DNA from 2 places in the Streptomyces sp. NPDC003393 genome. Region 1 is predicted to be linked to the other one. Evidence: riboswitches for the same ligand, from Rfam matches in the RefSeq annotation. Region 1 holds a riboswitch; the other holds the start of a gene.
The links. A riboswitch is a leader RNA that binds a small molecule or an ion and turns the genes downstream of it on or off. The one in region 1 is predicted to bind S-adenosylmethionine.

Region 1 (9,853 bases):
CCCACCCCGACGCCGACCCCCACGCTGCGCGACTACACCGGCGCCCGCATCGGCACGGCCATCGCCGCCGCCAAGGCGAGCGGCGTCGGCTACGTCGTCCGGCTCCAGGGCACCGGCCGCCGGGCCTCGTCCTGGAGAGCGAGCGAGAAGGTCTGCGACCAGCGCGCCCACGCCGGCGAAGTGACGTTCACCCTGGCCCGCGACGGTCGCGACTGCGCCGGCCGGCTGCTGTACACCCCGGCGCCCACGCCGACCGCCTCCACCGCCCACGGCGGCGGGGGAAGCGGCGGCAGCGGTGGCGGCGGCACGGCCTGCGCGATCACCAGCCCGGCCGGCAACTGCTACGCCGACGGCCAGTTCTGCGCCCAGCGCCACCACGGCATGAGCACCTACGGCAAGGGCGGCGAGTACCTGACCTGCGAGCGGGACGCGGCGGGCCGCTGGCGCTGGTCGGACGGTGTCGCCGGCTGACGGCCGGGCCCCGGCCGAACCCGCGCTCAGGCCACCTTCCGGGTGGCGTACTCCGCGATCTCGTTCATCGGCGGGCGCTCCTCGGTGTCCACCGAGTACGTGCGCGGCTCGAAGCCGTCCTCACCGCGCTCGAACTGGGTGAGGGCGGGGCGGATCAGATGGCCGCGGGCCAGGCGCAGCTGGGCGGTGCGGTAGATCGCGGCGGCCATCCGGCCGAGCGCCTGGCCGTCCTGGTGGCGGTGCTTGCGTACGCCCACGTCGACCTGCGCGAGGGCGTCCAGGCCGACCAGGTGCAGCGCGTCGACCAGCATGCCCAGCTCGACGCCGTAGCCGACGGGGAACGGCAGCTGTTCGAGCAGGGAGCGGCGGGCGGCGTACTCGCCGCCGAGCGGCTGCACGAAGCCGGCCAGCTGCGGCCAGTGCATGTTGAGCAGCGGGCGGGCCATCAGCTCCGTGACCCGGCCGCCCTGCCCGGTCGGGGCGCCGCCGGTGCCCGGCACGGTCAGCGGACGGTCGTACATCGCCTTGACCAGGTGCACGTCCGGGTCGGTGAGCAGCGGGCCCACGATCCCGGTGACGAAGTCGGAGGAGAACTCCCTCAGGTCGGCGTCGACGAAGCAGATGACGTCCCCTCGGGTGACCAGCAGGGAGCGCCACAGCACCTCGCCCTTGCCGGGGACGGCCGGGATGCGGGGGAGTACGGCGTCGCGGTGCACGACCCGGGCGCCCGCGGCGGCGGCCCGCTCGGCGGTGCGGTCGGTGGAGCCGGAGTCGACGACGACGATCTCGTCCACGAGCGGCGCCCGCACCACCAGGTCCCGGCGGACGGCGGCGACGATGTCGCCGACCGTCTCCTCCTCGTTCAGCGCGGGCAGCACCACACTGATGGAGGAACCGGTCGCGCGTTTTGCGGCCAGGAGTGTCTGGAGCGGGCGATCGGTCACGGACCAGGAGCGCGTGCTCAGCCAGCGCTCGACTTCTTCCAGCACGATCGACGGCTCCTCACTCCTGCTCGGCTCGCTGGCCGGGACCGGCGGTGTCCGGATCGCGGCGTGGATCACATCTTCGTGTGATCCGTCTCGCGGTTCGGACGTCCCCCTCTCACTGTCCCGGCCGTCGGTTACAGTCTTGAACAACGCGGATGACCATCGCATGCCGGGGGTCATCACCCGCGACTCACAACCGAATACCGCTCATCCAGAGGGGCAGAGGGACACGGCCCGACGAAGCCCCGGCAACCCCCCTGAGCCGGACTCGTCTCCGCGAGGCGCCAGGCCAGGGAAGGTGCCAATTCCGTCTCACGGCGAGATGCGTCGTGAGGAAGATGAGGAGAAAGGGCCTCGCCTCACATGGCTGTGCAGACTGTCGCAAGCAGCACCTCCGGATCCACCGTCGACCTGGGCCCCGCCGCGGCCCTGAGCTGTCGCGAGTGCGGTCACCGCGTCCCCCTCGGCCCGGTCTTCGCCTGCGAGGAGTGTTTCGGCCCGCTGGAGATCGCCTACGACTTCTCGGCCTACGACACCGAGGAGCTGCGCAAGAAGATCGAGGCCGGCCCCGCGAACATCTGGCGCTACGCGCCGCTGCTGCCCGTCCCGGCGGACGTGGCGGACAAGCCGAACCTCAACCCCGGCTGGACCAAGCTCGTCAAGGCCGACCGCCTCGCCCGTGAACTCGGCGTCACCGGCGGGCTGTACGTGAAGGACGACTCCGGCAACCCGACGCACTCCTTCAAGGACCGCGTGGTCGCCCAGGCCCTGGAGGCCGCCCGCGCCTTCGGCTTCACCACTCTGTCCTGCTCCTCCACCGGCAACCTCGCGGGCGCCGTCGGCGCCGCGGCCGCCCGCGCCGGCCTCCGCTCCTGCGTCTTCATCCCGCACGACCTGGAGCAGGGCAAGGTCGTCATGGCCGCGATCTACGGCGGCGAACTCGTCGGCATCGAGGGCAACTACGACGACGTGAACCGCTTCTGCTCCGAGCTGATCGGCGACCCGGCCGGCGAGGGCTGGGGCTTCGTCAACGTCAACCTGCGGCCGTACTACGCCGAGGGCTCCAAGACGCTGGCGTACGAGGTCTGCGAGCAGCTCGGCTGGCGGCTGCCGGACCAGATCGTCGTCCCGATCGCCTCCGGCTCCCAGCTCACCAAGGTCGACAAGGGCCTCCAGGAGCTGATCAGGCTCGGGCTGGTCGAGGACAAGCCGTACAAGATCTTCGGCGCCCAGGCGGAGGGCTGCTCGCCGGTGTCCACGGCCTTCAAGGCCGGGCACGACGTGGTGCGCCCGCAGAAGCCGAACACCATCGCCAAGTCGCTGGCGATCGGCAACCCGGCCGACGGGCCGTACGTGCTGGACATCGCGCGCCGCACGGGCGGTGCGGTGGAGGACGTGACGGACCAGCAGGTGGTCGACGCGATCAAGCTGCTCGCCCGCACCGAGGGCATCTTCGCGGAGACCGCCGGCGGCGTCACGGTCGGCGTCACGAAGAAGCTGATCGACAGCGGAGCCCTCGACCCGACGAAGACCACCGTCGTCCTGAACACCGGCGACGGCCTGAAGACGCTGGACGCGGTGGCCGGCACCGGCCTGACCGCCACCATCCGCCCGACCCTGGACTCCTTCCGAGAGGCTGGCCTCGTATGAGCGTGACCGTTCGCATCCCCACCATCCTGCGCACCTACACCGGCGGACAGGCCGAGGTGAACGCCGAGGGCGCGACCCTCGCCGAGGTCATCTCCGACCTGGAGAAGAACCACACGGGCATCGCCGCGCGCGTCCTGGACGACCAGGGCAAGCTGCGCCGCTTCGTCAACGTCTACGTCAACGACGACGACGTCCGCTTCGAGCAGGGACTGGAGACGGCCACCCCGGACGGCGCGGGTGTGTCGATCATCCCCGCGGTCGCCGGCGGCTGACCATTACCCTCGGTAATTCGATTACCGATTGTTCACGGAACGGCCCCCTCCGTAAGGGAAGCGGAGGGGGCCGTTCTGAGTGATTGAGCGCGGTAGAGTTGGGGAACGCGCCCCCGGTCCACGGATCGGTAAGTCCTGGTTTCCTGCCGCACGCCGATAAGAAGTAGCCAAAGTGTGCGGGCTTTTCGCGGCATTTGTCTTGTTTGTGGGGCCCGACTTGCCCTGAATCAAGCTGAATTCTCGTCATATTCCGGACCCCGTCCGTCCAGAATTCTCGTCCGATTGACCTGTTGCAGACGGCAGTTGGACAGATACATTCAGCCGCGGTCGACGCGTTCCGGCGCACGCCCCCGTCCACGGGGGGTGAGGTCTGACCCGGGTCCGCGAAGTGTGGATCTGTGCAAGGGCCAGTAATAGGGGAGTTAGGCATGGCTCAGGGCACCGTCAAGTGGTTCAACGCGGAGAAGGGGTACGGCTTCATCGCGGTCGACGGTGGTGCGGACGTCTTCGTCCACTACAGCGCGATCCAGATGGACGGCTACCGCTCGCTGGAAGAGGGCCAGCGGGTCGAGTTCGAGATCTCGCAGGGTCAGAAGGGCCCGCAGGCGGACATGGTCCGCGTCACGGCCTGATTCGCGCGACCACCGCAAGCGATCAGCTTTCGAGGGGCCCGCACCTCCACCCGGGGTGCGGGCCCCTCGGCGTGTCGCCGTACGCGTGGGCCGCCACCCCGGCCGTCGCGCCCCGAGGAGGCTCGCTTCGCGAGCACGCCTTGCACTCGGGTGGGTCGAGTGCTAATCATTGGCGTTAGCACTCTGAAGGTGAGAGTGACAGCGAAGGACCGGGTCGGTGAGGCCCGCGGGCCGGGTGGGGCAAGGAACCACGAGGCCGGCGAGCCGTCCGTCGCGGGCGCGGGCGCGGTCCGAAGGAATCACCCCCAGTCCTGGAGGGACCACTTCACATGGCCAAGATCATCGCGTTCGACGAGGAGGCGCGGCGCGGCCTCGAGCGCGGCATGAACCAGCTCGCGGACGCCGTCAAGGTGACCCTCGGCCCCAAGGGCCGCAACGTCGTCCTCGAGAAGAAGTGGGGCGCCCCCACGATCACCAACGACGGTGTCTCCATCGCCAAGGAGATCGAGCTCGAGGACCCGTACGAGAAGATCGGCGCCGAGCTGGTCAAGGAAGTCGCCAAGAAGACGGACGACGTCGCCGGTGACGGTACGACCACCGCGACCGTTCTCGCCCAGGCCCTGGTCAAGGAGGGCCTGCGCAACGTCGCCGCCGGTGCCAACCCGATGGCTCTGAAGCGCGGTATCGAGAAGGCCGTCGAGGCCGTCTCCGCCGCCCTGCTCGACCAGGCCAAGGAGGTCGAGACCAAGGAGCAGATCGCCTCCACGGCCTCCATCTCCGCCGCCGACACCCAGATCGGCGAGCTCATCGCCGAGGCCATGGACAAGGTCGGCAAGGAAGGCGTCATCACCGTCGAGGAGTCGCAGACCTTCGGCCTGGAGCTCGAGCTCACCGAGGGCATGCGCTTCGACAAGGGCTACATCTCCGCCTACTTCGCCACCGACATGGAGCGCATGGAGTCGTCGCTCGAGGACCCGTACATCCTCATCGCGAACTCCAAGATCTCCGCGGTCAAGGACCTGCTCCCGCTGCTGGAGAAGGTCATGCAGTCGGGCAAGCCGCTGCTGATCATCGCCGAGGACGTCGAGGGCGAGGCCCTGTCGACCCTGGTCGTCAACAAGATCCGCGGCACCTTCAAGTCCGTCGCCGTCAAGGCCCCGGGCTTCGGCGACCGCCGCAAGGCCATGCTCGGCGACATCGCCATCCTCACGGGCGGCGAGGTCATCTCCGAGGAGGTCGGCCTCAAGCTGGAGAACGCGTCTCTGGACCTGCTGGGCCGCGCCCGCAAGGTCGTCATCACCAAGGACGAGACCACGATCGTCGACGGCGCCGGCTCCACGGAGCAGGTGCAGGGCCGGGTGAACCAGATCCGCGCCGAGATCGAGAACAGCGACTCCGACTACGACCGCGAGAAGCTCCAGGAGCGCCTGGCCAAGCTCGCCGGCGGTGTCGCGGTCATCAAGGCCGGTGCCGCCACCGAGGTCGAGCTCAAGGAGCGCAAGCACCGCATCGAGGACGCCGTCCGCAACGCCAAGGCGGCCGTCGAGGAGGGCATCGTCGCCGGTGGTGGCGTGGCCCTGCTCCAGACCACCAACGTCTTCGAGAAGCTGGAGCTCGAGGGTGACGAGGCGACCGGCGCCCAGGCCGTGAAGCTCGCCCTGGAGGCCCCGCTGAAGCAGATCGCCGTCAACGCCGGCCTCGAGGGCGGCGTCGTGGTGGAGAAGGTGCGCAACCTGACCCCGGGTCACGGCCTGAACGCCGCGACCGGCGAGTACGTCGACCTGGTCAAGGAAGGCATCATCGACCCGGCGAAGGTGACCCGTTCCGCGCTGCAGAACGCCGCCTCCATCGCCGCGCTGTTCCTGACCACCGAGGCCGTCATCGCCGACAAGCCGGAGAAGGCCGCCGCGCCGGCCGGCGGCGGCATGCCGGGCGGTGACATGGACTTCTGATCGACCGGTTCCGGTTGATCGACCGTCCTTCACACCGAGGGCGGCACCCCCTGGAGACAGGGGGTGCCGCCCTCGGGCGTGTTCCGGGTCGCTTCGGCGGGGCGCCGGGCGGGACGTAACACATCTCACGGCCGACACCACTGTACGTGTTCCATGCGTGTGCACATACCATGCGGTATCCGTGCCGCAGACCTGTCCCGCAAGGAGCCCCCCATGACAGTCACCGCCTCCGGACCGGCCCCCGAGTCCGGGCCCGCCGCCCCGGGATCCGCCTCCCGTACGGCCTCGGTCCTGTCCCGTCCCGTCACGCCGAACGGCCTGAGCGTCCCCAACCGGATCGTGATGGCCCCGATGACCCGCAGGTTCTCCCCGGGCGGCATCCCCGGCGAGGACGTGGTGTCGTACTACGCCCGCCGGGCCGCGGCCGGTGTGGGTCTGATCGTCACCGAGGGCACCTACGTCGGGCACCCGTCGGCCGGTGAGAGCAGCCGGGTGCCGCGGTTCCACGGCGAGGAGCAGCTCGCCGGCTGGGCGAGGGTGGCCGAGGCCGTGCACGCGGCGGGCGGGACGATCGTCCCGCAGCTGTGGCACATCGGCATGGTCCGCAGGCCGGGCCGCCCGCCGTTCGCGGACGCGCCCCCGGTCGGCCCCTCCGGGCTGCGCGTCGGAGAGTCCGAGGTCACCGGCAAGGCCATGACCCGGCAGGACCTGGACGACGTCGTCGCCGCGTTCGCCGAGTCGGCCGCGGCGGCGGAGCGCATCGGCTTCGACGGCGTGGAGCTGCACGGCGCCCACGGCTATCTGCTGGACCAGTTCCTGTGGGCGGGCACCAACCGCCGCACGGACGCCTACGGCGGTGATCCGGTGGCCCGGACGAGGTTCGCGGCGGAGGTCGTCGCGGCGGTCCGTGCGGCCGTCTCGCCCGGCTTCCCGGTCATCTTCCGGTACTCGCAGTGGAAGCAGGAAGCCTACGACGCCCGTCTCGCCGAGACGCCCCAGGAGCTGGAGGCCGTTCTGGCCCCGATCGCGGCGGCCGGAGTGGACGTCTTCCACGCCTCCACCCGCCGCTACTGGCTCCCCGAGTTCGAGGGCTCGGACCTCAACCTGGCGGGCTGGACGAAGAAACTGACGGGCAAACAGGTCATCACCGTGGGTTCGGTCGGCCTGAACGGCGACTTCCTCAAGGCCTTCCAGGGTGAGGGCGCCGCGCTCGGCAGCCTGGACAACCTGCTGGACCGCCTGGAGCGCGACGAGTTCGACCTGGTGGCCGTGGGCCGTGCGCTGCTCCAGGACCCGGAGTGGGCGGCGAAGGTCCTGGGCGACCGCTTCGACGAGCTCGAGCCGTACGACGCGGAGGCCCTGAAGACGCTGAGCTGAGGGCCGTCACCCGACGGCGGTGGCACGGGATCGGGCCGCACACGACCGGGCCGCAGGAGGCCGGCGCCCGCCCGCGCACGTGACGCGAGCGCGGGAGGCGCCGGCCTTCTTTCCGGCCGAAATTAGCTTGCTTAAGTCAATCAAGTCCAATTAAGGTTGCCTGAGTCAAGTACATCTGCTCGACGGAGACACTCTTCATGTCCGACGCACTCGCCCCGCCGGCCGGCGCCGGGGCACCACCCAGACCCGACGTCGTGGTGGCCGTGCTGGCCCTCGGCGGCATCGTGGTCTCGCTGATGCAGACCCTGGTGATCCCGATCGTCCCGGAGCTGCCGAAGCTGCTGCACGCCTCCGCCTCGGACGCCGCCTGGGCCGTCACCGCCACCCTGCTCGCCGCCGCCGTGGCCACCCCCGTGACGGGCCGCCTCGGCGACATGTACGGCAAGCGCCGCATGCTCCTGCTGAGTCTGGCCATGCTGGTGATCGGCTCCGCCACGGCCGCGCTGAGCGACTCCCTCACGCCGATGATCGTCGGGCGGGCCATGCAGGGCCTCGCCTCGGGCGTGATCCCGCTCGGCATCAGCATCATGCGCGACGAACTGCCCGCCGAGCGGCTCGGTTCGGCCACCGCGCTGATGAGCGCCTCCCTCGGCGTGGGCGGCGCCCTCGGCCTGCCCGCTGCCGCCGTGATCGCCGAGAACTTCGACTGGCACATGCTGTTCTGGACCTCGGCGGCCCTGGGCCTCCTCGCGGCGGTCCTGGTCCTGTTCCTGGTGCCCGAGTCGAGGGTGCGCACCGGCGGCCGCTTCGACGGCGTGGGCGCGGCCGGCATGGCTGTCGGCCTGGTCTGCCTCCTGCTGGCCGTCTCCAAGGGCGCCGACTGGGGCTGGGGCAGCGGCACCACCCTCGGCCTGTTCGCGGCGGCCGTCGTGATCCTCGTCGCCTGGGGCGCCTTCGAACTGCGCGTCGAGGCCCCGCTGGTGGACCTGCGCACCACGGCCCGCCGCCAGGTCCTGGTGACCAACCTGGCCTCCGTCGCGATCGGCTTCGCGATGTTCTCGATGTCGCTCGTCGTCCCGCAACTGCTCCAGATGCCGAAGCAGACCGGCTACGGCCTGGGGCAGTCGCTGCTCGCCTCCGGCCTGGTGATGGCCCCCTCCGGTCTGGTGATGATGGCCGTGGCGCCCGTCTCGGCGGCCGTCTCGCGGGCGCGGGGCCCGAAGACGACCCTGATGACCGGCGCCCTGATCGTGGCCGCCGGCTACGGCCTGAACATCGTCCTGATGGACCAGGTCTGGCACTTCGTCCTGGCGTCCTGCGTCATCGGCGCCGGAATCGGCTTCACCTACGGCTCGATGCCCGCGCTCATCATGGGCGCCGTTCCCGCCTCCGAGACCGGCGCGGCCAACAGCCTCAACACCCTGATGCGTTCGATCGGCACCTCCACCGCCAGCGCGGTCGCCGGCGTGGTCCTCGCGCACATGACCACGACGTTCGGTTCCTCCGCGCTGCCCTCCGAGAACGGCTTCCGCACGGTCCTCGCGGTCGGCGCGGGCGCCGCCCTTCTCGGCTTCGCCGTCGCCTCCTTCATCCCGAGGCAGCGGGTCACCTCGCCGGGCGGGCCGTCGGCGGCGGCGGAGGCGGAGGTGCCCGCGTCGAAGGCGTAGGGCGGGCGGCTACAGGTTGCCCAGCGGCTCGATGTCGATCCGTACCGGGGTTCCCCAGACGCGTACGACCTCGTAGTCGGTGAACTCGTGCACCAGCCGGTAGGCGGTCGCGGCGCGCGGTCCGCGCCGCTGGGCCGCGATGAACAGTTCGGCCTCGCGCCGGTCCCGGCGCGGGGTGCCGCACAGTTGCCACTCCTGTCCGTTCCACAGCTCCGGCAGCCACCGCTGCTGGGGCTGCGGCCGTTCCTCACGCGTGCCGTAGCGGGAGGGGGCGGGGGAGGAGGCGGGCGGTTCGCCGGCCGGCCGGCCGTACGACGGCCCGTACAGGTCCGTTCGGCGGGCGATGCGCCGCCGGGTCTCGCAGAGCAGGCAGCGGTCGGGCGCGCTGTCGTCCACGGGGCCGTTGGGGTGCTCGGGGCACCGGGTGGCGGGGGCCGCGCCGGCGACGCTCTCCTCCAGCAGGTCGAGGGCGCGCCTCAGGTCCCCCCTGACCTCGTGCAGCTTGGCGTCGGGCGTGTCGACGGTGAGCGCCTCGCCGTGCTCGCCGAGAAGACGGAGAGCCCGGCCGAGTGCGGTGAGCTGGGCGTGATTCATCGTGCCCTCCAGCGTACGGCCGGGGACCGCCCCGGCGGTCAGGCGCGGGCCCGGTCCAGGGCGGCGCGGAGGTGGCCGGCCGAGTCCTTCAGGAGGTGGTCCGCCGTCCCCGCGTCGACGCCGGACAGCAGGACCAGGATCGCGTTCTTCACCTCGCCGTCGGTGGCCGCGAGCGCCCGCTCGATCTCCTCGTCCGCCGCGCCCGTGGCGAGGGCAACGATCCGGCGGGAGCGGGCGCGCAGCTTGTCGTTG
Region 2 (9,853 bases), on a different contig from region 1:
CCGACCGGGTCGTAGCGCACGGGTGCGCCCGGGTAGGGCGCGTGGATGACCCTGCCGTGGCCGACGTACATCCCGACGTGGCCGGCGTCCGACCGGTAGACGACGAGGTCGCCGGGGCGCGCCTGGGACAGCGGGATCCGCCGTCCGGCATGGCGCTGCTCCTGCGAGGTGCGCGGCAGATGCACCCCCGCCTGGGCGTACGCCCACTGCATCAGGCCCGAACAGTCGAAGCCCGAGGGGCCGTTGGCGCCCCAGACGTACGGGCGGCCGAGCGCGGAGCGGGCCGCGGCCACGGCGGCGGCCGCGCGGGCGGAGGCCGCCGGGCCGTCGAGCCCGGAGAGACCGGACAGGAGGTCGTCGCGGCCGGCGCGGGAGGCCCGTTCGTAGGCCGCGCGCTCGGACGGGGACAGGGAGTTGAGCAGTGTCCGGGCCCGGGCCAGCTTCTGCTCGACGGCCCGCTTGTGCGTGACGACGGCCCTGCGCGCCTTCTGGAGTTCGGTGAGGGCGTGGGTGGCCTCGGCGCGCTCCTGGGCGAGTTCCCGCAGCGCCTGCCGCAGGTTCCGCAGTTCGCCGGCCTGGTGGGCGCCGATCCGGTCGAGCGTGCTCGCCTTGTCGAGGTAGTCGGCCGGGTCGTCGGAGAACAGCAGGGCGAGGGACGGGTCGAGGCCGCCGGAGCGGTACTGGGCGCCGACGAGGGAACCGAGCGATTCCCTGAGGGTGTTGACGCGCTGCTGCTGCCGGGCGATGCGGTCCTGGGAGTCGCGGACCTGCCGGTGCAGCAGGCCGGCGCGCTCGCCCGCCTTGTCAAAGGCCTCGGTCGCCTTCTCCGCCTCCTGGTAGAGGCGGTCGAGTTCGGAGCGGGCGCCGTCGTGCGGCTCGGCGGCGGCCGGGCCGGCCGGCAGGGCGCCGAGAACGGCGGCCGCGGCGGACATCACGGTGAAGGCGGCGCGGGCGGCGCCGGCGCCCCGGACGAACCCGGACGGTGCAAGGCGGCGATGGGACCTCACGGGAAGCCGAACTCCCTCCACTGGGCAACACGGGCAGCTTCCCCGGGTGCCGGGTCGCGGGTCGGGTCCCGGCGGTGAGGGAAACGGCGCCGACACTAGCCCCGCGCACCCGCCCCGGCCGCGCACCTCGACGGGCGCACAGCACCGCGCCCCGCCTCCGACGCAGGTCAGGGGCGGGGCGAGGGGTCAAACGCGGGTTGGTGCGATTCGCTCGTTCGGGCGGCGCCGAGTGGGGCGCCGGGAGGCTGGGAGGAGACTCAGACGCGGACGCCGAACTGGAAGGGCATGTTGTTGATCGACTCGTAGCGCACGACGGTCCCGGTGCGCGGAGCGTGCAGCACCTGGCCGTTGCCCGCGTAGAGGCCGACATGGTGCAGGTCGCCGTAGAACAGGACCAGGTCGCCGACCTGGAGCTGGCTCTGCGAGTAGATGCGGGTGCCGGCGTTCGCCTGTGCCTGCGAGGTGCGCGGGATGGCGACCCCGGCCTGGGCGTAGGCCCAGGACGTCAGGCCCGAGCAGTCGAAGGAGGAGGGGCCGGTGGCGCCGTAGACGTACGGAGAGCCGGTCTTGCTCTGGGCGGCGGCGAAGGCGGCGCCGGCCCGGCCGGAGGCGGGGGCCGTGTTGCCCATCGCGGCGCGCTCGCTGGCGCGGGTGGCGCGGGCCTTGTCGGCGGCGGCGAGGTCGGCCTTCTCCTTCGCCGTGAGGGTGTTGAGCAGCTTCTGCGCCTCGGCGAGCTTCGCCTTGACCTCGTTCTTCTTCTTGCCCAGCTCGGTGCGGGTGGCGGCGAGGTCCTTGAGCTTCTCGGTGGCCTCGGCGCGCTCCTGGGCGAGTTCGCGCTGCTTGTCCTGGATCTTCTTCAGCGCGTCGACCTGCTGGCCGCTCAACTGGTCGAGCGTGGAGGCCTTGTCCAGGTAGCTGTCCGGGTCGGAGGAGAGGAAGAGCTGCACGGACGGGTCGATGCCGCCGGAGCGGTACTGGCCGGCCGCGAGCGAACCCAGGCTGTCACGCAGCTTGTTGAGGTCCTGCTGACCGCGGGCCACGTTGTCCTGGATGGTGGAGATCTCCTTCTGGAGCTTCTCCTGCTTCTCCTTGGCCCCGTTGTACTTCTCGGTGGCCTGCTCCGCCTGCTCGTAGAGCTTGTCGACCTTGGACTTCACCTCGTCCTTGCTCGGCTTCGCGCTCGGTGCCGCGTTGGCCGCCTGCGCACTGATGGCAACGGCGGCAGCAGCTGCGGTGGTGAGCACGGTCACACGCGCACGGCTCGGCTGTTTGGGTCGACGGTGGGAGGCCACGAAAGCGAGCTCCTTCTTCTGAGCGATCACCCGCTTGGAGGTTCGAGCCCAGACCCTAGTGACCTCATCGTGATGAATTCAAATCCTCACAGCAAAAAATCCCATCACAGCATGCATTCTTTGCACACAACTCACCGGGCGTAAGACACGGTTGACGCTACGTTGCGTGACGGTTCCGTCAATTCAGGCGTTAAACCTCTACGTTGCGATTGATGCGCTGATCGCCTTATGTCCGTTTTGCATCGCACGGAAGGGGTGCCGTCGCTTCACGCCAGAAAGGGCTCAGCGGAACAAGAGGCCGCACAGAAGTGGGCTCAGCGGGGTGAGGAGGCGCTTCAGGGCGGACTCAGCCGCGTGAGAGGCGCTTCAGGAGCACCAGCGAGGCCACCGGGCGCGCCCCCGCCCGGGCGACGCCGTCGGCCACCTCACGGTCGGTGGAGACGACGATGACCGGCCGGCCGGGCGGCTCGGCCCGCACCAGCTGACGGATCAACTCGTCTGCGGTGACACCCGGTTTGGAGAACAGCACCCGCACGCCGCGCGGCGGCGCGAGCAGCACCGGCGCGGCCAGCTCGGCCCCGTCGAAGACACAGGTGACCTCGGCGCCGGTCTGCGCGGCGAGCTGCGAGAGCTGCCCGAGCAGCCGGAGCCGCTGCTTCTCCAGCGGCATCTGCGGATAGCCGGTCTTGGTGACGTTGTAGCCGTCCACGACCAGATGGGCCTGGGGCAGCGCCAGCAACTGGTCGAGGATCGCGGGGTCGTGCTCGGACAGGGCGCGGGCGGCGATGTCCTTCGGCGTCATCCGTCCCGGTTCGACCGCGTCCACCGTCTCGGCGGGCCGGACGGACACCGGCGGCAGGGCCAGTTCACGGCGCAGCCCCTGGGCCGCGTCCAGCATGGTGTCCAGCAGCAACCGGACCCGCATGTCCTCGACGCTGCGTCCCTCGCGGGCCGCTCTGCGGGTGGCCTCCAGGGCGGCCTCGGCCTCGCCCAGGCGGGCCTTGAGCCGCCGGGTCTCGCTGTCGGCGGCCGACACCTGCGCCTGCCCCTCGGCGCGCAGGGCCTCCGTCTCGGCACGCGCCTTGCGCAGGGCGGCCTCACCGCGCTTGACGTCGCTGAGCGCGGCGCGCAGCTTGCGGTGCAGCGACTCGGTCTCCTTCTTGGCCGAGTCCAGTTCGGCGCGCAGCCGTTCGGTCTCGGTGCGCGTCTGCTCGCGGGCCGCGTCGAGCTGCGCGCGCAGCCGCTCCAGCTCGGCCCGGCTCTCCTCGTCGACGCGCTCGGCGTGCGCGCGCTGGGCCTCCTCGCCGGCGGCGGTCACCAGCTTCACCCAGCCCGCGGGGCGCAGCACATAGGCCGCGGCCGCCACGTCGAGCGGCTCCGCGGCCGCGGGCGGCGAGCCGGAGTCCAGGGCGCCGCACAGTTCCGGCTGGACCTCTCTGAACTTCTCCCCGACGCGCTGCCGGAACAGCGTGTCGGTCTCCAGCGCCGCCGCCATGGCGTTGCCCGCGAACTTGGCCCTGCGGTTGGGGGCGAACCGGGCGTACTGCCGCAGCTGTGCGGGCAGCTCGGCGACCGTCAGGCGGCCGAAGGCGTCGGCAATGATCTGCACGACCCGGCGGCGCACCCCGTCGGGCAGCGGACGGTCGAGCACCTCAGCGGCGCCGTCGTCCGGCTCCCCGCCTTGTGTCTCCACCATCCGTCACCCCAATGCTTGCGGGACCCCCGGTGGGGGATCACCTGTGCGGGGCCCGCTCCGCTCAGGAGCCGGCGCCCGGCCTGTCCACGAGTTCCACCTTGTCCACGGCGTTGCACCAGCGGCAGCGCACCGATTCGATGGTCTCACTGACCACCTCGCGCTCCTCGACCGTGGGCTCTCCGGCCAGGTCCAGGTGTACGTACTCGACGACCTTCGACGAGCGCGTCACGTCGAAGCGGGTGAGGTTGCCACAGAGGGTGCAGCGCCACCGGGTGGTGGCGGTCGGCAGGGGAACCGTCATCGCGACCTGTTCGCCTTCCTTCCAGTGTCCGTGACGCGCCAGCTTCCCTGGAGCGCCGGCTCGTAACCCTACGGCCTGGTGAGCACTCGCCGCCCGGGTGTCCACGGCGGCGAGGCGGTCCATGCCGATGCGTCCTGGTACGCCATGCTCTGTGCACATGAGCGGGTACAGGAACGCGGTGGCGGCCCGGACGGTCAGGGCCCTCAGGGCGGTACGGACCATGCCGGCGCCGGCGACGAGTGCGCTGGTCGTCCTGTGCTGTCTCGTGTTCGTGCTCGGCCCGGCCTCGGGCCTCACTCCTTTCTACGGCAGCGGGAACGCGCTGCTGCTCGCCCAGCGGTCCTACTTCCAGCGCTGGGGGGTGATCCCCGCCGAGCTGTTCTCCGGGGCTCCACGGGCCGCCCTGACCCCCGCGACGGCCCTGTTCGTGCACGGCAGCTGGGTGCATCTGCTGGGCAACATGCTCTTCCTCCACGTCTTCGGGGCGATGACCGAGGAGCGGATGGGCCGCACTCAGTTCACGCTGTTCTACCTGGGCTGCGGCTACCTGGCCCTGCTGGGCTACGCCGCCGCCCACGCCGATTCCGGGCAGACGCTGGTGGGGGCCTCGGGCGCCATCTCGGCGGTCCTGGGGGCGTTTCTGTATCTGTTCCCGCGGGCCCGGGTGACCAGCCTCTTCCCGTTCCTGTTCTTCCTGCCGCTGCGGCTGCCCGCGTGGGTGGTGCTGCCGTTCTGGGCGGCCCTGCAGTGGCTGGCCGCCAGACAGGCCGGCCAGGGCCCGGGGGTGGCCTACCTGGCCCACGTCATCGGCTTCGGGCTGGGCTTCGCCTACGCGTGGGCGAGGTACGGGCGGCCCACTAGAGTGAAGGTCACCCCTGCTCCGGCCCCCGAGGGAGAGAACCAGCCGTGATCACCGCGATCGTCCTCATCAAGACCAGCGTGGACCGGATCCCCGAGATCGCCGAGCGGATCGCCTCGCTGGAGTGCGTGAGCGAGGTCTTCTCCGTCACGGGCACGTACGACCTGATCGCCATGGTCCGGGTGCGCCGGCACGAGGACCTCGCGGAGATCATCCCCGGGCGGATCAGCAAGATCCCCGGTGTCGAGGCCACCGACACGCACGTGGCGTTCCGCACCTACTCACAGCACGACCTGGAGGCGGCGTTCGCCATCGGGCTGGACTCCTGACCCGACCGCCCGGACGCCGCCTCGCCGAAGGACCCGGGGTCACACCGCGGGGACGCAGCGGCCGTCCTCCGTGCGGTACCGCCACTTCGCGCCGTCGCGCACCAGTTCCCGCACCGCCGCCACGAACCGCGCCACGTGCTCGTCCGGCGTGCCCGCGCCGAAGCTGATGCGGACGGCGTTGAGGGACCTCTCACCGGGCGCGGCCTCGGGGGCGCCGCACTCGCCCTGCGTGCGGGGGTCGCTGCCCAGCAGGGTGCGCACCAGCGGATGGGCGCAGAACAGCCCGTCGCGCACGCCGATGCCGTACTCGGCGGAGAGCGCGGCGGCGAAGTGGGAGCTGTTCCAGCCCTCGACCACGAAGGAGATCACGCCGACGCGCGGGGCGTCGTCCCCGAACAGGGAGAGGATCCGCACCTCGGGGACGTCGGCGAGGCCCTCCCGCACCAGGCGGATCAGCCGCTGCTCACGGGCCACCAGGCTGTCGAAGCCGGCCTCCGTCAGCGCCTTGCAGGCCGAGGCGACGGCGTAGGCGCCGATGACGTTGGGCGAGCCGGCCTCGTGGCGGGCGGCGCCGTCGTGCCACTCCACCTCCACTCCCCCGTCGGTGCGCCGTGCGACCCGGCGGCTCGCGCCGCCGCCCGCGAGGTACGGCTCGGCCTGGCGCAGCCAGTCGGCGCGGCCCGCCAGCACCCCGGAGCCGAAGGGGGCGTACAGCTTGTGGCCGGAGAAGGCCACATAGTCGACGTCCAGGTCCGAGACCGACACCGGGTGGTGCGGGGCCAGCTGGGCGGCGTCCAGGACGATCCGGGCGCCGTGCGCGTGCGCGGCGGCGGCCAGCTCCCGTACGGGCCACAGCTCGCCGGTGACGTTGGAGGCACCGGTGACGCAGACCAGGGCCGGGCCGTGGGGCTCGCGGTCGGCCAGCGCCCGCTCCAGCGTGGCCACGGCCTGCTGCGGGGTGCGCGGGGCGTCGAGGTACGTCACCCGCGCGTCCCTCCCCCGGGCGGCGTGGAGCGACTCCCAGGGCAGCAGTGAGGCGTGGTGCTCGGTCTCGAAGACGAACACCCGGCAGCCGGCGGGGAGGGCACGGGCCAGCAGGTTCAGCGAGTCCGTCGTCGAACGGGTGAAGACCACCTGGTCCCCTTCGCGGCAGCCGAGGAACTCGGCGACCGTGCCGCGGGCGTTCTCGAACAGGTCGGTGGACAGCTGCGAGAGGTAGCCGGCGCCGCGGTGGACGCTGCCGTAGTACGGCGCGTACGCCGCCACGTCGTCCCAGACGCGCTGGAGCGCGGGGGCGCTGGCCGCGTAGTCGAGGGCGGCGTAGGTGACCTCACCACCCGTCACGAGCGGCACGGTGACATCCCTGCCCAGAACGGGCAGCGGGGAACGAACGGACTGGTCTGTGGCAAGGGTGGAGACGGACATGGGTGAACTCCCGTGGAAGCAGGTGGAATCACCACGCGAGCGGGCACGGCTCGAGCGTGGGTGAAGGTGAAAAAGGGGGATGCGGAGGCGGGGCTCTGCGGCCCTATCGCATTCGCTTGCTCACGGAAGGCTCCCTCGTACGACCAGGACCCCTGGCCCCACGCTCTTCACAAGCGTGTGAGGGGTCCGCGCTTGCCGTAGACCCAGCTGCCTACGGCCTGGTCCTCACCCGGGGCACCCCGCCACGGACGGAGGGTTGCCGGACAGCCGGCCGGGGCCTCATGGCTGTCACTCATGACCTGGAAGGAACGTACGCGAGGTGATCGTGGTCCCGCAACCCGTGTCCGGATCGCGGGACCACGACACCCGCCGTCACGTCATGCGTTGCTGGCCGTCACCCAGCGCTCCAGCGTGCGCCGGGCGGCCCCGGAGTCGATGGACTCCGCCGCCTTCTCCATGCCGGACCTGATCTGCTCCACCAGAGTGCCGGAGCCCGGCTCCAGCGCGACCAGGGCGGCCGCCGAGTTCAGCAGGACGGCGTCCCGTACGGGCCCCTGCTCGCCGTCCAGCAGGCGCCGGGCGACCTCCGCGTTGTAGGAGGCGTCGGCGCCGCGCAGCGCCTCCACCGGCACCAGGCCGATGCCCACGTCCCGCGGGTCGAAGGCCTCCTCGGTGACCCTGCCGTCACGGACGACCCACACCCGCGAGGTCGCGGTGGTGGTCAGCTCGTCCAGGCCGTCGTCGCCCCGGAAGACCAGGGAGGAGTTCCCGCGCTCGGCGAAGACGCCCGCCACGATCGGCGCCTCGTGGGCCACGGCGACACCGACCGCCTGCGCCCTCACCTTCGCCGGGTTGGTCAGCGGACCGAGCACGTTGAACACCGTACGGATCCCCAACTGCCCGCGTGCGGCGCCCACGTGGCGCAGTGCCGGATGGAACTTCACCGCGAAGCAGAAGGTGATCCCGGCCTCCTCGGCGACCTCCACCACCCGCTGGGGGCTCAGGTCGAGATTGACGCCCAGCTTCTCCAGCACGTCGGACGCCCCGGAGGCCGAGGACGCGGCCCGGTTGCCGTGCTTGACGACCTTCGCACCCGTGCCGGCGACGACGATCGACGACATGGTGGAGATGTTCACCGTCTTCGCGCCGTCGCCGCCCGTGCCGACGATGTCGACGGTGGCGCCCGGCACCTCGATCACGTTCGCGTGCTCGTACATCGTGCGGACCAGCCCGGTGATCTCCTCGACGGTCGCACCCTTGGCCCGCAGCGCCACCGCGAATCCGGCGATCTGGGCGTCCGTCGCCTCACCGCCCATGATCCGGTCCATGGCCCAGGCGGTGTCGTCGGCGGTCAGGTCCCGGCCGTCCAGCAGTCCGTTCAGCACCCGGGGCCAGGAACGGCCCGCCGCGGTGTCGCCTCCAGCGGGGGTCACAGCGTTCATAAGCCGCTCCTGGGTCGGTGTCCCGGACTGCGGGACGCGCATCTCGAACGACTCCACCCTATCCAGCCCGACGCACCGCGAAGGGCCCCGTCCGGGGTTCGGACGGGGCCCTTCGGCCGTGGCGTGGCGACGCTCGGACTGAGTGATCAGTGGTGGCCGTGGCCGCTCGTGATCTCCTTGTACTCCTCGACGGTCGGCTTAGGGATCTGGCTGTCCTCGCCGTAGAACGCGCCGCTGAGCTTGGCGCGCAGCTTCTGCGTGCCGGAGATCTTCCGCTCGACGCCGTTCTCGTCGACCGTCGGACCGAGCTCGACCGGCTCGTACTGCTGGTGAGCGGTGAGGGTGTACAGCTGCTCCTGGCTGAGCGGCTCGTGCACCTCGATGAACTCACCGTGCGGCAGGCGCTTGATGATGCCCGACTCGCGGCCGTGCAGCACCTTCTCCTTGTCCCGGCGCTGCAGGCCGAGGCAGATCCGCTTGGTGATGACGAACACGATGGCCGGCACGACGAAGAACGAGATCCGCACGAACCAGGTGATGGCGTTGATCGACAGGTGGAAGTGGGTGGCCCACAGGTCGTTTCCACCGCCGACCAGCAGCACGAAGTACCACGCGATCCACGCGGCGCCGAAGGCCGTGCGGGTCGGGGCGTTGCGCGGTCGGTCCAGGATGTGGTGCTCGCGCTTGTCGCCGGTGACCCAGGACTCGAGGAACGGGTAGACCGCGATCGCCACCAGGACCAAGGGGAAGATCACCAGCGGGACGAACACGCCCAGCACGAGGGTGTGGCCCCAGAAGTTGATCTCCCAGCCCGGCATCGTACGGATCAGGCCCTCGGAGAAGCCCATGTACCAGTCGGGCTGGGCTCCGGTGGACACCTGGTCCGGACGGTAGGGGCCGATGGCCCAGATCGGGTTGATCTGCGCGACCGCCGCGATGGCCGCGATGACACCGAAGACCAGGAAGAAGAAGCCTCCGGCCTTGGCCATGTAGACCGGCATGAACGGCATGCCGACGACGTTGTTGTTGGTCTTGCCGGGGCCCGCGAACTGCGTGTGCTTGTGGTAGAAGACCAGGATCAGGTGGCCGACCACCAGGCCGAGCATGATGCCCGGCAGCAGCAGGATGTGGATCGAGTAGAACCGGGCCACGAAGTCGTGACCGGGGAACTCGCCGCCGAAGAGGAAGAACGACAGGTACGTGCCGACGATCGGCACGGACAGGATCGCGCCCTCCATGAAGCGGACACCGGTGCCGGAGAGCAGGTCGTCCGGCAGGGAGTAACCGGTGAAGCCGGTGAACATGCCGAGGACGAACAGCAGGAAGCCGAACATCCAGTTGATCTCACGCGGCTTGCGGAACGCGCCGGTGAAGAACACGCGCATCATGTGCACGAACATGCCGGCGAGGAAGACCAGCGCCGCCCAGTGGTGGATCTGCCGGATGAGCAGACCACCACGCACCTCGAAGGAGATGTGCAGGGTCGAGTTGAACGCCTCGCT

Region 2: another riboswitch for S-adenosylmethionine. It lies ahead of ACWDUZ_RS30725 (aminotransferase class V-fold PLP-dependent enzyme); the one in region 1 lies ahead of thrC (threonine synthase).

What each region holds. Positions count from the first base shown of each region.
Region 1 covers NZ_JBSFRB010000022.1:88,788-98,640, reverse strand. Annotated here, with positions in the region: gene ACWDUZ_RS21805 (hypothetical protein) at 1-471, shown strand, start outside; gene ACWDUZ_RS21800 (glucosyl-3-phosphoglycerate synthase) at 498-1,460, opposite strand; SAM riboswitch class I at 1,662-1,802, shown strand; gene thrC (threonine synthase) at 1,821-3,107, shown strand; gene ACWDUZ_RS21790 (MoaD/ThiS family protein) at 3,104-3,379, shown strand; gene ACWDUZ_RS21785 (cold-shock protein) at 3,808-4,011, shown strand; gene groL (chaperonin GroEL) at 4,341-5,963, shown strand; gene ACWDUZ_RS21775 (NADH:flavin oxidoreductase) at 6,177-7,340, shown strand; gene ACWDUZ_RS21770 (MFS transporter) at 7,538-9,007, shown strand; gene ACWDUZ_RS21765 (hypothetical protein) at 9,017-9,601, opposite strand; gene murQ (N-acetylmuramic acid 6-phosphate etherase) at 9,640-9,853, opposite strand, start outside.
Region 2 covers NZ_JBSFRB010000041.1:60,935-70,787, reverse strand. Annotated here, with positions in the region: gene ACWDUZ_RS30755 (NlpC/P60 family protein) at 1-1,007, opposite strand, end outside; gene ACWDUZ_RS30750 (NlpC/P60 family protein) at 1,265-2,299, opposite strand; gene ACWDUZ_RS30745 (NYN domain-containing protein) at 2,646-3,995, opposite strand; gene ACWDUZ_RS30740 (hypothetical protein) at 4,057-4,296, opposite strand; gene ACWDUZ_RS30735 (rhomboid family intramembrane serine protease) at 4,454-5,206, shown strand; gene ACWDUZ_RS30730 (Lrp/AsnC family transcriptional regulator) at 5,203-5,484, shown strand; gene ACWDUZ_RS30725 (aminotransferase class V-fold PLP-dependent enzyme) at 5,524-6,909, opposite strand; SAM riboswitch class IV at 7,093-7,209, opposite strand; gene trpD (anthranilate phosphoribosyltransferase) at 7,287-8,351, opposite strand; gene qcrB (cytochrome bc1 complex cytochrome b subunit) at 8,498-9,853, opposite strand, start outside.